3 regions of the Paenibacillus sp. cl130 genome follow, and region 1 is predicted to be linked to each of the others. Evidence: riboswitches for the same ligand, from Rfam matches in the RefSeq annotation. Region 1 holds a riboswitch; each other region holds the start of a gene.
What was found. A riboswitch is a leader RNA that binds a small molecule or an ion and turns the genes downstream of it on or off. The one in region 1 is predicted to bind thiamine pyrophosphate.
Positions count from the first base shown of each region.

Region 1 (5,751 bases):
CCTCGACCCCAGGGACAGTGCCTATAAAAGGATGACCTGATGCGGCCTGCGGACGTAAGCCCGCCCAAGTGCGTATAAAAGAAGCTTCACGGACGCGCGGCAGCCAAGCAGAGGCACGTGCCAGCAACCCCTCCAAGCCTCCTACGGTCACCTCTTCGTCATATTGATGCGGAAGGCTCGTTGCCCCAATCCAAAGCTCGTTATTCTGTTTAGGCACGAGGTAAATATCATCAGCATAAATGGTGTATTCTAACGGGTGATCCTTCAAGGAGACCGCTACCGCTTCGCCCTTGACCGGATAAAGTGGATATTCAAATCCAACCTGCGCTAGCAATTTCATGCTATCCAAGCCTCCAGCAATAATGACCTGATCGCAGGAAAAAAAGCCACTATCTGTTCGAACACCGCAAACTCGACCATTCTGTATGACCAGTTGCTCTGCCTGTGTACCAGACCATACCGTTGCCCCCAGCACCGCAGCAGCACCTGCATAAGCACGGCAAAGCTGGACAGGAGCCACTTGTGTCTCTTTTGAACGATATATTGCCCCGATCGCTTGTTCATCCAAACCTGGAATTCGTCGGGCCAATTCCTTCGCATCCCACCAGATAGGACAATCATCCTCTCGCGTTTTAGCAGCTTTCCAGCGTTTTTGGCCTTCAGTTTCCGTACGGAAAGGAGTCACAAATCCTTCTGTACGGAATTCCACCGAAATACCTGACAAACGCTCCAGATCACAGACAAGCTCAGGGAATGCGTCTCGACTTATGCGAGCAAACCGTGCCAGCTCAGAGTCGGTGAACTCTTCACTTTCCGCTGCCAGCATTCCAACCGCTGCTCCTGAGGCTCCCTCACCCGGGATCAATCGTTCCAGCATGATCGTACTTCTTCCCTCCTTGGCCACATGATAAGCAATGGAACTGCCGATGACACCTCCACCTATGACCAAGCATTCAGCGTGTCCTATCGCTCTTGCCTCTATGTGTATCTTTGGCATTTGTTCCGTGTCTCCTCTCCATAAACCATTCTGCTTTCAGCTTGCCTCTACTCTCGTTTTCTCGCTACAGGTCGTGAACTACAAGATCTGCCATTCGCCTATATTCCAGCGCAGCTGCAACGGGCGACTCAGCCTCCCATATACCAGACATCACCGCAATTCCGCTTGCTCCAGCCTTATAAAGCTCCGGGATATGGTGCGGTTGTATGCCGCCCAGCGCGATCACCGGAATGTTCGACAGCCTGCAAATATGTTCAAGCTGAGCTAAACCCCGTGGTACAATACCGGGCTTACAATGGGTCTCATATATGTGACCATAAAGTACATAGTCCGCTCCTACCCGCTCGGCAGTCTGCGCCTCCTTCAAGGAATGCACAGATACTCCACAGCGTGTACCCTTTGGAAGTAGGCTTTTCACATCCGCTACAGGTAATCCATTAGCTGGTAGCTGGACGGCTCCAACCAAAGTAAGTAAAGCTACATCCACACGATCATTTACTACAATTTGTTGCAAAGGAACTCCCTGCTCCACCATGCTGCGAGTCAAAGATAGCAATGCAGAGGCACCATTCTGTTTTAAACGTGCGTGTACATAATGAACATACGGACAAATCACAGCAGCCACTTGGGCTGCTTGTGCAAAAGTGCCCTTTTCCATCGAAATTGCGTGTAATTCGATTTTGTCTTCACCTCACATTGGACTAAAGGATCTAAGCTTAGTCAGCCACGTCTACCAGCAGAAATGAAAGGGGATTGTATGTGAATTGTCTACGGAAGCTCGAACAACTTAAAATGAACGAAACGCAAAAAAACCACTTCCCCAAGGAAGTGGTTTAACGAACGTCCAATAATCGAACGGACCATGATATCCGTATACGTGTATCGTCCCACGCACAAACAAAAATAAGATGGTGTTGCCTTGTTTGTACGGTGCTCACTTCCCTACGCTGGCATAACCCAGATCAGGTGCAAAGGGTCCGAAATCCATTTATTCCGTCTCAGCCGCATGGGCGGCTCCCCTAGTGTGACTATTTTATTGTATAAGCTAAAGATAGCTTAGCATATTTTCCTAATTCTGCAAACCCCACTTCGTGTGAAATATGCAGAATTGGATTTAGTTGATGTTAGTTAACTTTACTTGACCACTCTTCCACATTCCACGTTTTGGTTACCCAATCCTCGTAAAAGTCCGGTTCGTGAGATACAAGCAATACGGTCCCTTTGTATTCCTTCAAGGCACGTTTCAGCTCATCCTTAGCTTTAACATCCAAGTGGTTGGTAGGCTCATCGAACAGTACCCAGTTGCTTTCACGCATTAACAGTTTGCAAAGACGGACTTTAGCCTGTTCTCCACCACTGAGCGCAGATAGCGGACGCGTGATATGCTCATTCTTTAAACCGCAACGCGCCAAATGCGCTCGTACTTCATGCTGGTTCAAATGTGGGAATTCATTCCACACATCGTCAATCGGTGTAATTTTCTCCGCCTTTACTTCCTGCTCAAAATAAGCGGGCTGCAAAAAATCACCTTGATAGGTTTTTCCACTGATTGGCGGTATTTTTCCCAATATGGTTTTGAGCAATGTCGATTTACCGACACCGTTGTAGCCAACAATAGCAATCTTTTCGCCACGTTCAATCGTCATGGACATTTTAGGCAAAAGGGCATGCGTATAACCAATCTCAAAATCAATACCCTCAAATACCGTCTTTCCGCTTGCACGTGCTTCTTTGAATTGAAAGGTTGGCTTCGCAGCTTCTTCAGGCTTATCTATACGTTCGATCCGATCAAGTTGCTTTTCACGGCTCTTTGCTCGGCCTGATGTAGAGGCACGCGCTTTATTACGCTGAATAAAATCTTCCTGTTTCTTAATAAAGTCCTGTTGCTTCTCATAAGCATCAATATGCTGAGCTTTGTTCAGATCCGCCATTTCAAGAAACTTTTCATAGTTAGCTGAATAACGGGTCATCTTGGCAAATTCAAGATGGTAAATAACATTAACGACCTGGTTCATAAACTCAGTATCATGTGAAATAAGAATAAAAGCATAGGGATAATCCTTCAAATAGCGCGTAAGCCATTCAATATGCTCTACATCCAAATAGTTGGTGGGCTCATCCAGCAGCAGGACATTTGGCTTTTCCAACAGCAACTTAGCAAGAAGCACCTTTGTCCGTTGCCCACCGCTAAGTGCAGATACATCCCGATCCAGTCCTATGGCCGACAGACCTAGTCCATTCGCCATTTCTTCAACCTTCACATCAATGAGGTAAAAATCCCCCATATCCAGTTGCTCCTGAATTTCACCCATCTGTTCCAGCAGCACTTCCAACTCTTCAGGAGAAGCATCCCCCATCTTGTCAGTAATCTGCATCATTTCCTTTTCCAATTCCAACAAAGGAAGAAAAGCGTCTTTCAAAACATCACGTACCGTTTTGCCCGGTGTCAGCTTGGTATGCTGATCCAGATAGCCGTAACGTACACGTGGAGTCCATTCCACTTTACCCTCATCCTTAAGCAATTTTCCAGTCAGAATGTTCATGAGTGTCGATTTACCGACACCGTTAGCTCCTACCAAACCTACACGTTCCCCCGCAAGCAATCGAAAGGAAACATTTTTAAATAATGCGCGGTCCCCAAAGTTGTGAGATACATTTTCTACAGTCAATAAACTCATAAGCTGTTTTTGGCTCCTTATTGTCATCGGCGCTGCCGACTGTTCTTATTTCATATGCATTTCGTTTCTTTCAAAGCTTTATTGTAGCACATTCTGCAACCATATCGGAATATGGAAAACAGCGATTTTTAAGGTTTTTGATATGGATCTGCCTAAAAAAAGAAAAACCACCCATGAAGGTGATTATTTTAAGCCATTATAACATTTGTACTCAAAGTATCCCGCAGCTGCTGCAGATTTTTCATCCGCAAAACGTTCACTCGCTTTAAAGGGAGCTGGACATGAATCTCTATAAAAATATTTCATCCCAGTATCTGGTTCTATGCCGCCTATAATGTCTTGCTTTCTAACGACTCTCCCACCACCAAATCCATAGTTATTGTAATACCTGTCTCCGACCGGAATGCCTTGGATAAACGCGATCAGACCCACATCATCTACTGTGTTGTACCACTCCTCTTGCGGAATGAGCGGTAGCGTGAACGTATAAGTTATGCCGTTACGTGCAGCTTTTTCGTTATGGACATTAATAATTCGCGCCAGGTCCTCTTGGACGCTGCGAACGATGGTGGAACGACGTATTTGCTCAAAAGTTTCTGAATTATTCAGTAAAGATATAGGGGTCTGGTCCTGAAGTTCCTTTTGAAAGCCCTCCACCCACCTGTGATTCCGCGCATCATATGCGTGCACATAATTATCCAAGGTGAACCCCACACTGTTGTCTACTGAATCAACATAGGCATATGGCTTTTTTTCGCTCCATTTGGGACCTATGGCAGCTTGTCCATGCTCGTCGGTATAGGCTTCTGAAGTGAACGCATAATAACCGTCATAATCTAGAATTACAATGGCTGGTATGTAATCCAATAATGCACGTTGTGCTACTATATCCCCATCAATGCCTACATTAAGAAAAAGGGTGTGCAGGAACGTGTGCAGCGCTGCTTCTTTATCTACACGAAAAAACTTATCCGATCCGTATCCGGCCTCGCGTTCTTGACGTTCATTCTGTGAGAGCATAACCCCTGCATCCTGAACTGCGGTACGGAGAGCCGACGTATATTTCATTTCTAGCTGCTGCACTTCACGCTGATTCTGGACCCGTAAGTCACTAACTACACCAAAGGGCAAAAACAAAAGTATAAATATGACTGCAAAATCAGTAATCTTCATTCAGAACCATGCCCCCGTAAGAAGCTGTAACTGCCGGCTTTCCGCTATCTGCCCCACCGAGAAGCCATGATTTATACAAGTCCGCAGGAGTCCGATTCGTATTATGTAGCCGGACCGTAAAATAATCCCCGGCCATCAAGGTATACCGACGTGGCTGATCTGATTTTGGCTGCTGATTGTCAGGAAACAGTACAGGTAAGATTTGCGGATTATAGTACCCATCATATACAGTTTCATAATTGCCCAGAAAACTGTCTGGCTTCGCGGCATCTGCATAGTCCGGTACATACTTTTTGTGCATATGCTCCAAGTCAACTTTGTAGATATTGCCTGTCAATTCCAGATCACGCATAAAATCGTTATACATCGTCGGTGTAATGTAACCTTTGGTTCTTACCATATCAACAAAACGTACAGTTGAATGATATGTATTTAACCCGGATATATCTTCCTGCCGTTCAGCAGCTTGAGCTGCGGGTACGATGTACAAAAGCAATACAGCGATCAGCGCCCCCAACAGCTTGGATATTGTTTGAACCACTTCATTCCTCCCCCAATTTCTCAAAACGTACAGATGTTATGTCCCCATTCCCATTACGCTGTGGGTATATGGAATATAAAGAAGAAGCATCTAAGGTCGATACATCAGGCTCAAACGGTTCAGAATACGCATCGTACTCTGTCCCGTCGACATGAATCGAAATCCCCTCCTGTAAGTTCACGCGAATTGCCTGCATTACCTGAGTCCCTTTTATCCGTTCCGGCAACCCCACCACAGCAGTACGGGCTATTCGCCCTTCAGAATGCTCCTCCTGCTGTGATCTTAATTCCAGTGCACCATCCAGCTGGCTGGACAAGTCTGCTGCCGTTACACATGCGGTTATGAACAGAATAACTGACACA
Region 1 is NZ_FOYG01000003.1:666,134-671,884, forward strand. Features, by position in the region: gene thiO (glycine oxidase ThiO) at 1-997, opposite strand, end outside; gene BM358_RS12090 (thiamine phosphate synthase) at 1,062-1,655, opposite strand; TPP riboswitch at 1,920-2,028, opposite strand; gene BM358_RS12095 (ABC-F family ATP-binding cassette domain-containing protein) at 2,122-3,675, opposite strand; gene BM358_RS12100 (hypothetical protein) at 3,859-4,848, opposite strand; gene BM358_RS12105 (hypothetical protein) at 4,835-5,389, opposite strand; gene BM358_RS12110 (hypothetical protein) at 5,391-5,751, opposite strand, start outside.

Region 2 (5,751 bases), on a different contig from region 1:
GAGATGCTGGAAGTGATAGAGCGGCTAGGATATACGGAAGATACGGAAGGACTATACCATCATCCAGATGGTAGAAGACTAGTATCTGTCGGGGATGTGATGAGCCGTGGCCCAGAATCGTTACAAGCGGTGCAGTTCTGGAAAAAGCACGTGGATGCCGGACTAGCGTATATGATTGACAGCAATCATGGCTGGAAAATCGGCCGTTACCTCGATGGGAGAAAGGTGACTCTCAGTCATGGCGATGAACGATTTGCAGAGGAACTGGCCCAATATGAACAAAAAGCGGGCAAGACAGCGGCGGAACAGCTTAGAAGCGAGTTGAGAGATTTTCTGCTACATGCACCCTCTCATCTTATTTTTGGCAGAAATGGATTGCGACACGTGGTCGTGGCTCATGCCGGGATTAAGGATCATTTTATTGGCAAACAGTCGGCACGTATTTCTGATTATTGCCGCTATGGAGATACGGAAGGACAGGATGCGAACGGAACACCGATCCGCAAGGATTGGTTCGTAGACCATGAATCGGGAGAAATAGTAGTATGGGGACATGATCCGAGACCGCAACCTACCCTTGTGAACCAGACGGTGAATATTGATCAGGGTGTGGTATTTGGCGGGATGCTGACCGCTTATCGTTATCCGGAAAAGGAATTTGTCAGCGTTCCGGCACATGAGAATTATGCGAATGATCCAGATAGCCCACTTGTCCGGTGGCAGAGAAAACGGTTTTCCCCGCCGAATTTACGCAAGCTAATCGCTGGTTACAGTGTGTTGACGGAATCGTATGGCGAAGTGCGCGTACAAGGAGAATGGATCAAATCCGCTATAGATACCGTGTCACATGTGACTGTACCCATGGAGGAGCTGGTGTATATTCCACCGACGATGAGCCCTGCTCCAGCGGTGTCTGCAGAGGAAGGATATCTGGAGCATCCACGTGAGGCGCTAGCTTATTATCGAGGACAAGGAGTACAAACGATGGTGGCCGAGAAAAAACATATGGGTAGCCGAGCTATTCTACTGTTATTCAAAAACGAACAGGCCGCTGTTCAATATGTAGGCTACCCGACATTGGGCGCGATCTACAGTCGGAGTGGGAGAGCTTTCTTTGAACAAAGCCTTGGGAAGCAAGTGGTGGAGAAGCTGAATGTGGATCTACGGACTGCTGGATATTTTGAACGGAACCAGACGGATTTTGTATTGCTGGATGCGGAAATTGTACCGTGGAATCTCAAGGCTAGGGAACTGATTGCTGCACAGTATGCGCATGTGGGGGAGGCAGCCCTGCTGGATCGCAGTAAGCTGGTAGACAAGCTGAAGCAGGCGAAGGTTGCAGGTCGAGAGGTTGGAGACTGGTTGGAGGAAATGGAACAGAAGTACGCGAATGCCGTAACGTTTCAAGAGGATTTTCAAAAATATTGCTGGGATGTGGACGGTCTGGATGAAATTCGTATTGCACCGTTCCATACACTGGCACACAGCGGAAAGACTTTTTTCGACCATTCTCATATTTGGCATATGGAGCAAAACCGGGAGCTGGCTGGGCTGTCTTCCCTGTTTATGGAGACAGAGTATCGCGTGATCACGGACGAAGCAAGCGAGGAAGAGGTCATTCGCTGGTGGAACGAGATGACAGAGGATGGTCATGAAGGGATTGTGATCAAGCCGGAACGCTTTTTGATGAAAAATCGGGACAAGATGATTCAGCCTGCAATCAAGGTGAGAGGCCGGAAGTATTTGCACATCATTTACGGTATGGATTATCTTGCCCCTGAGAATTTAAAGCGTCTGAAGCAGCGTCGAACGAACAAAAAGGAGCGTCATGCCCTGATGGAAGGAGCGCTTGGTATGGAAGGCGTGGAACGTTTTGTCCGCAAGGATACGGTAGATCGTATTCATGAATGCGTCCTTGCCGCGCTATCTCTGGAATCGGAGCCGATTGATCCGAGATTGTAGTTTGCGAAGGAGGGATTGAGATGGAAAGGGGTACACCGTTAATTGATATTGGCGTGAACTTGATGCACCGTTCGTTTCATGCGGATCGGGAACAGGTGGTAGAGAGAGCCGCAGCTGTAGGGATTTCACCCCTGATTATTACCGGGACCAGTGTCCGCAGCAGTCGGGAGGCTTCTCAGTATGCAGCACGTTATCCGGGCAAGCTGTATGCGACAGCTGGCGTGCATCCCCATGATGCCAAAGACTGCAGCGCAGAGACGGTTCAGCAGCTCCGTCAGCTGGCGAGTCAGCCGCAGGTCGTATCCATAGGGGAATGCGGATTGGACTATAACCGTGATTTTTCGCCGCGTGATGTGCAGCGCCGATGGTTTGGCGAGCAAATCCAACTGGCGGGTGAGCTAAATATGCCGTTATTTTTGCATGAACGAGATGCACATGAGGATTTTGCCGCTATGCTGCGGGAGTATCAAGGGCTTGTCGATAAAGCAGTGGTGCATTGTTTTACAGGCACGGAACAAGAATTGCATACGTATGTAGAGATGGGACTGTATATCGGGATCACCGGCTGGATTTGCGACGAACGGCGTGGCAAACATCTGCGTGAACTGGTCAGAGATATTCCCTTGGACCGTCTGATGATTGAAACGGATGCTCCATTTTTGACCCCGCGTAATTTGCCCGTGAAGCCCAAAGAAGGGCGTAATGAGTCGATGTATCTCGCTCACATTGCTGCTACGATAGCCGAATGTACAGGCCGAAGCATGATGGAGATCGAAATCGCCACGACGGAGACAGCCAAACGTTTCTTCGGATTATAGGATTGTCAAAGCCATAGATGTGGTATATATTATAGTGAATTAAAAAAGCATTGTCGGGAGCTTGAGAAAGTCAGGCTGAGAGGGTGGCCCTTGCCACTGACCGTGAAATCTGATCTGGGTAATGCCAGCGTAGAGAAACCAAGAACACTATACAGGAATGCCGCTTGTTTTGCGGTTGTCGATAGATACAATGTATGTCCTAGCATTTTACCTTGACCCTGACTTTGGCTTGGTATCAGTGTAGTAGCTTAGACTACTGGTTATATAAGGCATATCGACGAATGATGTTTTGTATGGTGCTTCACCTTTTACTGCGCATAAAGCTTGCCTGGAGATTCAGCTCCAGACAAGCTTTTTTTTATGGCCAAGAGGCCAATTATAAGGATAAGGGGAGCACGCAATAATGAATACTGCTGTAAGAGCGTCCAAAGGGTTGAAGCTGACTGATATTTTGGTCACGATTGTGATCGCTGTTGTGTTCGGGTTAGTCTACAAAATATGGGGACCTGCCTATGATTTGATGAAACCATTCGGTCTACACGCCGAGCAACTGATGTATGGCATGTGGTTTATGGCAGGCACGTTTGCTTATCTCATCATTCGCAAGCCGGGTGTTGCAATTTTGGCAGAGGTGGCAGCGGCAACGGTCAGTGCTTTTTTGGGAAGCGAATGGGGGATGTCCACTTTGTACTATGGCCTGCTGCAAGGCTTGGGAGCGGAGCTATTTTTTGCGGCTTTTCTGTATCGGAACGCAAACCTGTGGGTTGCTTCGCTAGCTGCGGCCGGGGCGGCTGTCGCTTCTCTGATTTTAGACTTCAGCTACGGGTATATTGATCAGCTTTCGACCTGGAACTATGTTTTGTATATCGGTTTTCGCATGATTGGCAGCATTGTGATTGCCGGGGTATTCGCGTTCTATCTGGCTAGGGCATTGGAGGTAACCGGAGTCACGCGAAGTTTGAGACCCGCAACGGAACAAGATTATAAGGGGCTGGATTGATGAGCCAGGCAACCGAAGATGTGGTGGCTTCGATCACCCGTCTTCGGTTGAAATTCCCCGGTGAGCAGGAGCTGCTTTTTCACAATATGTCTTTGTCTGTCCGCAAGGGGGAAAAGCTGCTGTTGCTGGGACCGAGTGGATGCGGTAAATCAACGCTGCTCCAAGTGTTAAGCGGTCTGATTCCACGCACGATAGAAGTGCCTATGAAATGCGATGCTGCTGTAATCCCAAGTGTCTCAGGTATTGTATTTCAAGATCCTGATACGCAGTTTTGTATGTCATATGCAGACGAGGAACTGGCTTTTGTGTTGGAAAATAATCAGGTTCCTCGTGAGCAGATGCGATCCCGTATTCGCGAGCTGCTGATACAGGTTGGTCTATCAACGGATGATATACACATGCCCATTGGCAGCATGTCACAGGGAATGAAACAGCGGCTGGCGATTGCGTCTGTGCTGGCTATGGAGCCAGAAGTGCTTTTTCTGGATGAGCCCACGGCTTTGTTGGACGAGGAAGGCACTACACAGGTGTGGGATACCATTCGAAACATTTCGGTAGACCAGACACTGGTGATCGTGGAGCATAAAATTAATGAAATTGTCCATGATGTGGACCGGATTGTGGTGCTTTCTGCTCAAGGGGAGATCATTGCGGATGGAAGGGCGGAAGAAGTATTTCATGGGCAGCGGCAGGCATTGTCCGAGTATGGCGTGTGGTACCCGGGAGTATGGAGTGAATCGTCTTCGCCGCGTTGGAGTGAATCAGTGACACAGCAGAATGGTACGGGGAATGGTACAGGGATTGATTTGCTGGAGCTGGAACATTTTAGTGGCCTCCGCGGTTTAAGTTCAGTGATTTATGTGGAGCATGCGCAGGTGAAGCCTGGCGACTGGATTGGCGTGGTCGGTGAAAACGGGGCTGGCAAAAGCTCACTGCTGCTCTCCATGATGCGCTTACTTCGCACACAGGGACGTTATAGCGTGCGCGGAATTGAGGCAGGCAGTACGGAACAACTGGCAGAGCGTATCGGGTTCGCGTTTCAAAATCCCGAGCTGCAATTCGTAGCACACACCGTACGAAAGGAACTAGAGTATTCGTTACCCAAGAGCTTGTTCACCGTTGAACAGTGCCGGGAACGGGTCGATCGGATGCTCGTACAGTTCGGACTGGAGCGGCTGGACGAGCGTCATCCGTATCAGCTTTCATTGGGCCAAAAAAGGCGGTTGAGTATTGCTACGGCTATGATCCGTGAGCCGGAAGTGCTGCTGCTGGATGAACCGACTTTTGGGCAGGATGCGCGTAATACCTTTGTCATGCTGGATATGTTGGAGCAGCTGAGAGCGGCAGGCACGGCCATTGTGATGGTCACGCATGACCCGGAAATTGTCCATCGATATTGTACCGATATATGGCGGATTCAGAAAGGGGAACTCCAGTATGAACCTGTCCTTTCCCCATCATAAAACATGGCTGCATCGTGTGAATCCGGGCCTAAAGCTCGTTATGTTTTCCATACTGTTTGTGGTCGTTATAGTCATTCATGATCCGAATGTCATGTTTAATGTTGCGTGTGCTATGCTGCTGCTGCTTGTCTGGTCAGGCCATCCATGGAAGCGGCTGCTGCTGTATGGATCTCCCTTTATATTGGTGTTTATTTCAACCTCAACGGGCATGATGATGTTCGGCAAAGGGGTGACGACCTGGTGGACATGGGGCCTGATCCATATTACGCAGGAAAGCTTTTATCGGGGTATACATCTGGGCTTTCGTGCGCTGAGTATGGCGGCGGTAGGGTTGCTGTTTGGTTTAACGACTCGTCCAGTGGACCTTTTTTATTCACTGATGCAGCAATGGAGGCTCTCTCCGAAGTATGCGTATAGCTTTTTGGCAGCCATGCGGTTGATGCCCATGATGGTGGAGGAATTCCAGGCATTGAGACAAGCCCATCGTATTCGAGGTTTACATCAGCAT
Region 2 is NZ_FOYG01000010.1:141,826-147,576, forward strand. Features, by position in the region: gene BM358_RS23020 (polynucleotide kinase-phosphatase) at 1-1,962, shown strand, start outside; gene BM358_RS23025 (TatD family hydrolase) at 1,983-2,780, shown strand; TPP riboswitch at 2,824-2,935, shown strand; gene BM358_RS23030 (ECF transporter S component) at 3,184-3,780, shown strand; gene BM358_RS23035 (ABC transporter ATP-binding protein) at 3,780-5,243, shown strand; gene BM358_RS23040 (energy-coupling factor transporter transmembrane component T family protein) at 5,218-5,751, shown strand, end outside.
Region 2: linked by a shared signal. The riboswitch ahead of BM358_RS23030 (ECF transporter S component) and the one ahead of BM358_RS12090 (thiamine phosphate synthase) in region 1 are both predicted to bind thiamine pyrophosphate.

Region 3 (5,751 bases), on a different contig from region 1:
GGCTCTTTTAACGTGGATTTAGGGGCATCTTTGTTTATGCAAACTTTTGGGATGTTCTTTTTTTGTTAGGCGCATCATTCAAAAATCCAAAAAACGTCTTTTTGTCATAAAATATGACATATAGGAGGGATCATGCTGATGAACCAAGGTGTGACTTTACTTTGTGTCGAACGAGCTAGGAAGAAACTGTACCAGGTCCAGAAAAAGTATGGATTTTTAACACATCCTAAAGTAATAGAACAATCTAAAAAGCTGGATGATCTGTTGAATCATTATCAAACATGTAGATCGGATCATTGAGAAATGATACCATATTTTTCTTTAATTCCTTGACCGCACCTCTAACCTGCTCTGTCTGTGTCACGGCTGAAATCACCGCCACACCATCTGCACCTGCACGTGCGACTTCCTCAACACGGTCCACTGTAATACCTCCGATCCCAACAATCGGCACATCAATTCCCGCTTTACGCATCTCATATAAAATTGCCGGTCCCTGTACGGCATGGGCATCATCTTTCGAGATGGTGGGATAGATGGGTCCGACGCCGAGATAATCAGCACCTTGCAGGATGGCTCGACGTGCTTCCTCAATGGTATGGGCAGAGACGCCTAGAATTCGATTTCCGATTCGCTCGCGGACAGATTCGGCGGATTCATCGTCCTGACCGATGTGAACACCGTCGGCGTCGAGTTCAAGAGCCAGCTCCACATCGTCATTGATGATGAAGGGGACACCAGCGTGACGGCACAGTTCCTGTAGCTGGCGCGCAAGTTCGAACATAGGAACGCCCGTTAACGCGCCAAGACCCTTTTCCCGGAACTGGACCATGGTTGCGCCGCCAGCCAGAGCCTCTTGCACGACCCAGCCTGGTTCCGCGAAGCAATTCACGCTTCCAAGCACCAGGTACATCTGTAGCTGGCGGCGCACCACCTCTGACAACATTCTACCGCTCATAGCAGCACCTCCTGACGACGTCGGAAGGCCCAATGATTGGTGGGTCCATGTCCTTGTCCAAGCTGCAAAGGTTCCTCAATCGCTGCCTGGATGAAGGCTTTGCCATTCGAGATAGCCTCCGGTACAGACATCCCTTTCCCTAATTCCGCGGTAATCGCTGCTGAGAAGGTGCATCCTGTTCCGTGTGTATGAACAGTCCGTACTCGCTTGCCGCTCAGCTCTGTAAAGGCGGTTCCGTCAAAGAGTAGGTCCACAATCTGTTCGCTGCTCTCGCTCTCGTCAGCGTGGCCACCCTTGATCACAACGAATTTTGATCCCATACTGCTAATATGTCTCGCAGCCTCGCGGCGATCCTCCATCGTATGGATACTGATCCCTGTCAGGGCTTCCGCCTCCGGGATATTCGGTGTAACGATCAGGGCCAAGGGAAGCAGGTCGTCCTTCAGAGCCTGCATCGCTTCTGGCTGCAGCAGCTTTGCGCCTCCCTTGGCAATCATCACGGGATCGACGACAACCTTTTTCCAGCCGAACTTTCGAATCTGCTTGCTCACAAGACGGATGATGCCCGCATTAAACAGCATGCCAGTCTTCAGGGCATCCACTCCAAGGTCTAATCCTACAGCTTCGATCTGTTCCGCTGTTGCTTCCTGTGGCAGCGGATATACGCCGTGGACCCCTAAAGTATTCTGTACGGTAATGGCCGTAATAGCCGACATGCCGTAAACGCCAAGCTCCTGAAAGGTTTTGAGATCGGCTTGAATCCCGGCCCCGCCGCCACTGTCCGAACCGGCAATCGTCAGTGCTCTGGGTACACGAACGTCTGTCATCGCGCACCACCTGCTGTGGTTGTTCCGGCTTCACGGACAGTGACATGCCCCTCTAGCGAACCTGTATGTAGTTTGGCGAGCTCGTCGAGAAAGGCAATCTGGAAGCTGCCGGGCCCCAGCTCTGCGGTACGTGCTGCGGCTTGGGAAGCTGCTGCACCGTAAAATGCCAAGCCTGCTGTACCTGCGAGCAGCAGGTTGGGTTCAACAGCTGCAAAGGCACCTAACACAGAGGTCAGCAGGCAGCCTGCTCCGGTTACCTTCGTGAGCAGCGCGTCTCCAGCGCTTATCATTCGTGCTTCGGCCCCATCGGTGATGACGTCCTCTTTTCCAGTAATGACAACCATTGTATTGAGCGTTTGAGCAGCCCGAATTGCCAGATCGACATTTCCGCTGTCAGCACTGTCACCAGCATCTACGCCTTTAATCTCACGCGCTTCTCCAACAAGATGCGCGACTTCGGCTGCATTGCCCCGCACCAATGAGATTTTGACTTCTCTCAGGATTCGCAGTGCCGATTCGGTTCTAAAGCTCGTTGCTCCCGCACCGACCGGATCTAGCAGGACCGGAACACCGTGTGCATTCGCCGATTGTCCAGCAATGATCATGGCATCCACCAGTTCGCGGTTCAGCGTACCGATGTTTAACACGACGGCTCCCGCTATTTTTGCCATGTCTGCTACTTCCTCGGGTGCATAGGCCATCACCGGGGAGGCGCCCAATGCATACAGGCCGTTGGCCGTAAAGTTAGTGACTACCACATTGGTCATATTGTGAACGAGAGGTTTGCTGTTTTGTACCTTCGTCAGGAGATCCGAATAACTTTTTTCCCATGTACTCATAATGATTATCCTCTCTATAGTTGGTGGTTCAACAGGGCATTAACCGTACTTCACGCATCGAATCGCCAGGCTGACTATTCCAAGACCGCTGCCTGCATCTGGACCGGCCATTCTTCCTGGTTATAAGCCATGTCCCAGAACTTATATTCCAGCTGGCAGCTCAGTATAAAATGCTCAATCATCCGCTCTCGCTCAGCAGCCGTTGCGCCTTCCGCCCAAGCATCTACACGTTCTCGGAACTTGAGTGTTGTATCATCAAGCTGGTCTCCATAGAAGCCCATCCATTCATAGAACGGATGAGACTCATCCGGCTTTACTTCATCCAGCAGCCTGCGACCAATCTCGGCATACGTCCACATACATGGCAGCAGCACAGCCAAGATCTCGCCCAAGCTGCCCTCATGTGCGATCGTCAGCATGTGACGGATATAGTGATGGGCCGACGGAGCGAGTGGATATCCCTGCAACTCTTCATAGGTCACCCCTGCGACAGCACAGAAATTTTGATGCGGATGAACCTCGCTGTGGAGAATAAAAGAGATTTGTTCATTAAATACAGCCATGTCCTCCCGATTCGTGCATTTGGAGATTGCGATGCCGTATATCCGCATGTAGGCGTTCAAATATTCAAAGTCCTGTTTTACATAGTGAATCAGCTGTCCCCTTGTCAAACTTCCTTCAGCAATACCTCTCACAAAGGGATGCTCAAAAATCGCTTGAAAAATGCCGTCCGCCTGCCGACGGAGTTCTTGTGTAAAACTCAATTTCCCCACCTCCATTAAATTGAAGAGCAAGAAGTCCTGTAAGAATATAATTCCGGAACAACGCTAAAAAGCCGCCCCGGAAAAATGGAGCGGCTTCAACAATAGGCCCAATACGCAAAAAACGCTTGAAACCTTATATACGAAGGCCCCACTTTCCTACGCTAGTACGAACTAGATCAGGTTCAAAGGGTCCAAGATACGCTCTTGTCTCAGCCATAGTGGCTCCCCTAGTGGACTTCTATTCTTTTGACTATTACTGTACATTCGTTCATATGCTATGTCAAACATAGTGTACAAAATATTAAATTTCCTCTAGTTAGGTGTTTTGGGCTTAGTGAGGGTGATGAATTACACTTTCCACTGCTTTGACCTTGGCATATTTCGGTTTCCACATTGCATCTTGTATAGCTTGTTCCACATCTGAAATGTGCGCCTGCGCTACCTGATCCTGAATCGCGGCTTTTGCAACCGCAATCGCAACAGCGTACGAAACTTCGCGTAATTTTCGGATATGAGGGAGTAGCGCACCGCCAGGCGTATTCGAATCTACACCATTGGCAACAGCAACTGCTGCCGCTGTAAACATCGCAGGGGTAATCCTTTTGGCTTTAACCACAATCGCACCTAGACCCAGTCCCGGAAAAACAAAGGCATTGTTCGCCTGTCCAATCTCAAAATTTGTATCGTTATAGGTAACGGGCTCAAAAGGACTTCCGGTTGCGATCAGTGCTCTGCCATCTGTCCACCGGATCAAATCCTCGGGTACTGCTTCTGCAAGGTTTGTAGGATTGGACATGGGCATAATGATCGGGCGTTCTACATGCTTTGCCATCTCCTTGATGATCTCTTCTGAAAAGGCACCTGCTACACCGGAAGTTCCAATCAATATCGTAGGCTTCACCTGACGGATGACCTCCAGTAGCGGTATTTTGCCGTCACCCGACCGGGTCCATGAGCTGACTTCATCCTTTTTGCGCACATACGGTTTCTGATACTCCAATACGTCTTCCATATCTTCCGTTAACAGCCCGCGATAATCAAAGGCCCAAAAGGACTTGAATGAATCATCTACGGAAAGGCCATCCTCGATCATAGCGCCCCGAATTTGATCAGCGTTACCGATCCCTGCAGCCCCTGGGCCGAAAACAAGTATTTTTTGTTCACGCAGCGGAGTCTTGGTGACACCCACCGCCGAAAGAATCGCAGCCAGGGTCACTGCTCCTGTACCTTGTATATCATCGTTGAAGGTGAGTATGCTTTGACCGTATTTTCCTATAATATGGCGCGCATTAACGCTACCCACATCTTCCCAATGTAAAAGCGCCTTCGGGAATTGCGCTAACGTTTTGCTGATAAAAGTATCAATAAACTGGTTATAGGCTTCTCCGCGAACTCGTTTATGGCGGTTTCCGATGTACAGTGGATCATTCAGCAGCTTTTCATTATTCGTGCCTACATCCAGTACAATTGGCAGCACCCGCCCAGGATGAATGCCTGCCGCAGCCGTATATACTGCAAGCTTGCCAATAGCAATGTTAATCCCCCCGACGCCCCAGTCACCAATCCCCAAAATACTTTCGGAATCTGTCACGACGATCAGATCCACATCATGGCCGCTCAAACCGGAATTATGGAATGCTTGTCCAATACCATTCGGGTTATCTATCGACAAATATACGCCTCCAGGGCGGTTATACTCGTGACTATATTCTTGAATCGCGGTTCCTACGGTCGGCGTGTAGACTACGGGCAGCATTTCACTCAAATGATCGGTAAGCAGCCGGTAGTAGAGTACGACATTTCGGTTGTGAAGGTCGTTGAGAGAAGCATTTTTACGCAGCATGGTGGGTTGTGCGAGAAACTGCTGATATGCCCGTACGCTCTGTTTCTCCAATGAAAGGACGGTTGGAGGAAGGATTCCTTCCAAACCCAGCTCTTTGCGTTCTTCTTCTGTAAAAGCGACACCTTTGTTCAAAAGAGGATTTGCCAAAACATCCTTTCCCCGTAATGGAGTAGATAATGACCCATCGCGATTGACATAAAATGCTTCCATAGAAAGACCTTCCTTCTCTTCATTTACATATGGTAAGGATTTCACAAAATTCGATTTCAGTTGCTCCGAAGTGCAAGATATAGACGAACTAAACCATTTAGATCTATATCTTGTTCATTGAAAGTCGCTTATCGGATTTTTGCAAAATCCTCAAGATGACATGTTGTCCATAGTATGGACGTGCAAATCTGTTTTATTCTTCTATTTATCTATGACAAAATAACCATATATTCTTCCTTCTGTTGATCTAAAAGAACTAATTTTCGATATAGATGCGCTAACTAATTCTGATGGTTTTGGTTCTAATGAA
Region 3 is NZ_FOYG01000006.1:101,289-107,039, reverse strand. Features, by position in the region: gene BM358_RS17215 (aspartyl-phosphate phosphatase Spo0E family protein) at 133-300, shown strand; gene thiE (thiamine phosphate synthase) at 245-958, opposite strand; gene thiD (bifunctional hydroxymethylpyrimidine kinase/phosphomethylpyrimidine kinase) at 955-1,785, opposite strand; gene thiM (hydroxyethylthiazole kinase) at 1,782-2,624, opposite strand; gene tenA (thiaminase II) at 2,699-3,388, opposite strand; TPP riboswitch at 3,525-3,627, opposite strand; gene BM358_RS17190 (NAD-dependent malic enzyme) at 3,720-5,441, opposite strand.
Region 3: linked by a shared signal. The riboswitch ahead of tenA (thiaminase II) and the one ahead of BM358_RS12090 (thiamine phosphate synthase) in region 1 are both predicted to bind thiamine pyrophosphate.